2 regions of the Lacicoccus kunmingensis DSM 17847 genome follow, and region 2 is predicted to be linked to the other one. Evidence: predicted binding sites of a transcription regulator. Region 2 holds the regulator's gene; the other holds the start of a gene.
What was found. The regulator LexA, encoded in region 2, represses DNA repair genes until DNA is damaged. The targets are predictions, from matches to a motif close to CGAACATATGTTCG.

Region 1 (2,404 bases), on a different contig from region 2:
TGAAGATATCGCAGCAGGTGAAGCACTGCAGAAAATCGCTGAAGTGAATGCTGAAGAGTACGGTATTGAAATGCTGAAAGCAGGCGCTTCAACTAAAGAAAAATCTGCTGAAGCACTCATTACAGATGATGCGAAATCATTTGAAATGGGTCCTAAAACGACCCGCATTGCACAGATCAACGTTGTGGATGTGGAAGAAGTTTTGGCGCGTAAATCTGAATTGACTGACGCAGTGGAAAAAGAAATCGAAGCTGAAGGATATGACCTGTTCGTCCTCGTCATCACAAACATTTTGGAATCCGATTCAACAGTCATCGCACTCGGATCAGATGCCAATGTCGTTGAAAAAGCATTCGACGTATCACTCGATGAGGATACAGCATTATTAGAAGGTGTCGTTTCCCGTAAAAAACAAGTCGTGCCGAACATTACGAAGGCGCTTGGATAAGAAATCATTTAAGGTTTGAAGACCGGGCAGAATTGGCGATTGCCACGTTCTGTCCGTTTTTTATGGGCATTCGGAGGGAAATGGCGTCGGTCTTGTTCCCCGCCCTGCATAAACCTCTACTGAAACGACAAAAAAGAAGCCGATGCTCGGCTTCTTTTTTACATTGGAAGGCTATTTCCAAATAATAGTTGAAAGAATGAAAAAATGGTATGTCAATAATATAACATCAATTGTCAGAAAAAAACAATCTATTTTGAAAAGTTTTTATTATTCTATAATCCTGGTTAAAATACTGGTTCTTCCAGCCCCCAGTTTTTCTTCGGAACACTCTCCTGAAATCTCATATTCATAGTTTTCCATGGCGTTGCTGAAAGATACTTCATCTATGTAATTCGTCAGTCCCGCCTCTTCAAAACACGCCGGATGGACAGTGACCTGCAAAGTGTGATCGACGATGACTCTTTCTGTGTCGCCTGTTTCGGGTGCGAGTGGTAAAACGAGTATTAAAACCACAGCGGCCAATAAAATGATTAATGCGATTAACTTCTTCATACCGTCACCTTTTTCTGATTGCTACATATATTTTAACATGAATTTTCTATAGGTAAATAAAACCCGCCTCTTGATTAATAGAACATATGTTCGTATAATGTGGTTACTTGGGAAATATGAGAGAGAGGGAATTGTGATGGATTATCGTGATATACCGAGAGAATCGCTGAATTCAAATATTCCACAGGGCCGTGGCATGATCAAATGGGCCCCGTTCGCCACGATGCCGGAACAATTTGAAAATGTCCGGAAGCTGCAGGAGGATCAGGTAAAAATCGAACGTCACGAACTGTCCGATGATCGTCTCGACGAAATTGACCGTACATTAAAAAAAGCACTTGCCTTAAAAAGACAAGTGCGGATTGAATATTATTATGACGGCCACCGTTTTTCTGTGCGTCTGAAAGTCATCTCCGTCGACATATGGAGTATGATTGTCGTCGGTCAGAAAAATGATGACGAAGAGATGGTTTTCATCTCTTTCATGGATGTTTTAAATATTATTATGCTATGACAACTGCTTATCCAGGAACAGCACCGGCTCTTTTTGATAATCAGTCGCAAGCATCAGGTGATATGCAAGAACAGTCGTTGTGATTGCACCAATACCGCCCGGAACCGGCGTGATATATGATGTTTTATCTTTCACTGCATCGTAGTTTACGTCTCCGACAAGCTTGCCTTCATCATTGAAGTTGATACCCACATCGACAACGATTGCACCCTCTTTTACGTGCGCCTCATCAATCAGGTTTACAGCACCTGCGGCACTGACGATGATATCCGCATTTTCACATTTCGCTTTCAGATCATCCGTGTACAGGTTACATGTCGTTACTGTCGCTTCCTGGTTCATCATCAGGATGGAGAGTGGCTTGCCGACAACCGCACTTGCACCGACAACAGTTACATTTTTACCTTTTAAGTCGATATCATAAAACTTCAGCATTTCCATCACTGCAGCCGGTGTACACGGCTCAAGACGGTTGTCTTCTTTCGCGATGAGTTTGCCCAGGTTATCCGGCGTCATACCGTCGATATCTTTGACCGGATTCATGATTTCAACTACACGCTTCATATCAATGTGTTCCGGTATCGGCTGAAGCAGCAGAATACCGTTAATATCATAGTCTTCATTGATTTCTCTGAAACGGCTCAGGAAAGCTCTTGCCGAAACATCGTTCGGGAAAGAGAAACGCTCTGTCTCGATACCCAGTTTTTCAAATCGTTTCACTGCCGCATTTTCATAAGAAATCGAGTCGGAAAGGTCCCCCACTCTGACAAAAGCGACTTTAGGCGTAATGCCGAGTGTGTGGGATTTCTCGACAACCTCTCTGATCTCTTCTGATAAATGAGCGGCTACCTTCTTACCATCCAGTATTGTAGTCATTTTTAGTACTCCTT
Region 2 (2,404 bases):
GTAATAATAAAGTATGGAGTCCACTTTTCTAAAATCTTTCCCCATTTTTTTCTGTCCTTTACACTCATTTGTCATCCTCCTCTAAAATAAATATTTCATTTATTGGCATATCAAAATATGCTATTAATTTTAATGCCAACTCAAGACTGGGATTATACTTATTTTTTTCAATTGCATTTATAGTTTGACGTGTAACTTGTAGATCCTCAGCCATTTTAACTTGAGTTATCCCCTTTTTTTGGCGGATTTCTCGAATATGGTTAATTACCCTCATTAATCACCCCTCCAAATCAAAGTAAAGATATCTTTACACATACAATAACAAAAAACCGACCTAATGTAAAGAAGTCTTTACAGTCGGTCGGTATTATTTCTACACGATAATCCGATTTATGATATCGTAGCTATTATACTTTTTAACTGGTATTCCACACGATAATCCGAATACCCAAAATAGATTCGTCCGGTTAATCCGGACGAATCTATTTTTGTTTCAGATGATTATTTTGTTTTAAAATTCCCTGAACAGACCCACAACTTTTCCAAGGACAGTCACGCTGTCAAGGTAGATCGGTTCGAGTGCAGGGTTTTCAGGCTGCAGACGATAATATCCTTTTTCTTTATAGAAGCGTTTAACAGTTGCTTCATCCTCATCGGTCATAGCGACAATAATATCACCATTATGGGCGATATTCTGTTTGCGGACAATGACGCGGTCTCCATCAAAAATACCCGCATCAATCATACTGTCTCCGGCTACATTGAGCAGGAATATTTCACTATTGTGATTCGCAGTGAAATGTTCCGGTAAAGGGAAATATTCATCAACATTTTCAACTGCTGTAATAGGCAGACCAGCTGTGACCTTACCTAGAACAGGCACTTGAATTACTGGAGTATATGCCTGATTTTCCGCCTGGACAATTTCAATTGCTCTCGGCTTTGTCGGATCTCTCTTTATATATCCTTTATCCTGTAATTTTGCCAGGTGTCCATGAACGGTGGAGCTGGATTGCAAACCCACTGCATTACCGATTTCTCTGACACTCGGCGGGTAACCTTTTTCCTGAACTGTTCTCTTTATATATTGATAAATCTGTTTCTGTCTGTCACTGATTTCTTTCATAGTAAGACCTCCAGCCCTTTATTAAATATAATGATATCACAAATTTTAGTGTCTTACAAACGTTTGTTCGTAAAAGTATTGACTAAGAACAAGTGTTCTGTTACTATATGAATACAAACAAATGTTCGAGGAGGATGACTAATGCTTAAAGAAATCAAAGGTTTTTCTTTATTATTCATAGCAGTAGTGATGATCGGCACAATTTATATCTATTCTAACAATAATGGAAAGAACGCACATTCTGATAATATATACACACAGGAAGTACACAATGAAACAATGGCAATCGAACAGGATACGAACGCAATTGATGAAATCATAGAGGAAAAGATGCTTTCAGAACAGGAATCCGACAGTGGAATGAAGTCCGTCACAATGGGAAAATAATTATTTAAGTATGAGAATGTACTCATACTTTTTTTTGTGTTAAATTATATAAGAAAGGATTGAATTTTATGCTTGAAAAGAAGAAACTCGATCGCATCAATGAACTTGCGAAAAAGAAGAAAGAAGGTACTCTGACGAAGTCAGAAGCAAAAGAACAGCATGAATTAAGACAAGAGTATTTGAAAACTTTCCGCAAGTCATTCAAAGCTCAGGTCGAACAGACTAAAGTCATCGACCCCGAGGGCAGTGACGTGACTCCGGAAAAGTTAAAATCAATTCAACGAGAGAAAAATATTAGAAAATAGAGGAGATATTAAGATGGCTTTTGATAATACTGATCAATTAGCAATTAACACAATCCGTACTCTTTCAATTGATGCAATTGAAAAAGCAAATTCAGGTCACCCTGGTCTGCCTATGGGCGCTGCACCTATGGCCTACACACTATGGAGCAAACATTTGAACTTCAACCCGAATTCAATGGGCTGGTTCGACCGTGACCGATTTGTACTGAGTGCCGGACATGGCTCAATGCTGATCTACAGTTTACTTCATTTATCAGGTGGACTGGAACTTGAAGAGATTAAAAACTTTAGACAATATGAGTCCAAAACACCCGGGCATCCTGAATTCAAACACACTGAAGGTGTGGAAATTACAACAGGACCGCTGGGACAGGGCTTTGCTATGAGTATCGGTATGGCTATGGCTGAGAAGCATCTCGCCGCTAAATATAATACTGAAAATTATAAAGTGGTAGATCACTACACTTATGCACTTGTAAGTGACGGTGACCTGATGGAAGGGATTTCTCATGAAACAGCATCATTCGCAGGTCATTTGAAATTGGATAATCTGATTGTGCTTTACGATTCCAATGATATTTCACTC

Region 1: a site for LexA is predicted at 1,080-1,093, ahead of BO48_RS10600 (YolD-like family protein). Genes of this name have one in related genera too.

The regions. Positions count from the first base shown of each region.
Region 1 is NZ_JCANUC010000010.1:59,823-62,226, reverse strand. It holds gene BO48_RS10610 (manganese-dependent inorganic pyrophosphatase) at 1-448, shown strand, start outside; gene BO48_RS10605 (alpha-amylase) at 716-1,000, opposite strand; gene BO48_RS10600 (YolD-like family protein) at 1,137-1,514, shown strand; gene BO48_RS10595 (bifunctional 5,10-methylenetetrahydrofolate dehydrogenase/5,10-methenyltetrahydrofolate cyclohydrolase) at 1,509-2,390, opposite strand.
Region 2 is NZ_JCANUC010000001.1:185,208-187,611, forward strand. It holds gene BO48_RS00895 (hypothetical protein) at 1-68, opposite strand, end outside; gene BO48_RS00900 (helix-turn-helix transcriptional regulator) at 65-274, opposite strand; gene lexA (transcriptional repressor LexA) at 512-1,126, opposite strand; gene BO48_RS00910 (hypothetical protein) at 1,268-1,513, shown strand; gene BO48_RS00915 (DUF896 domain-containing protein) at 1,582-1,818, shown strand; gene tkt (transketolase) at 1,832-2,404, shown strand, end outside.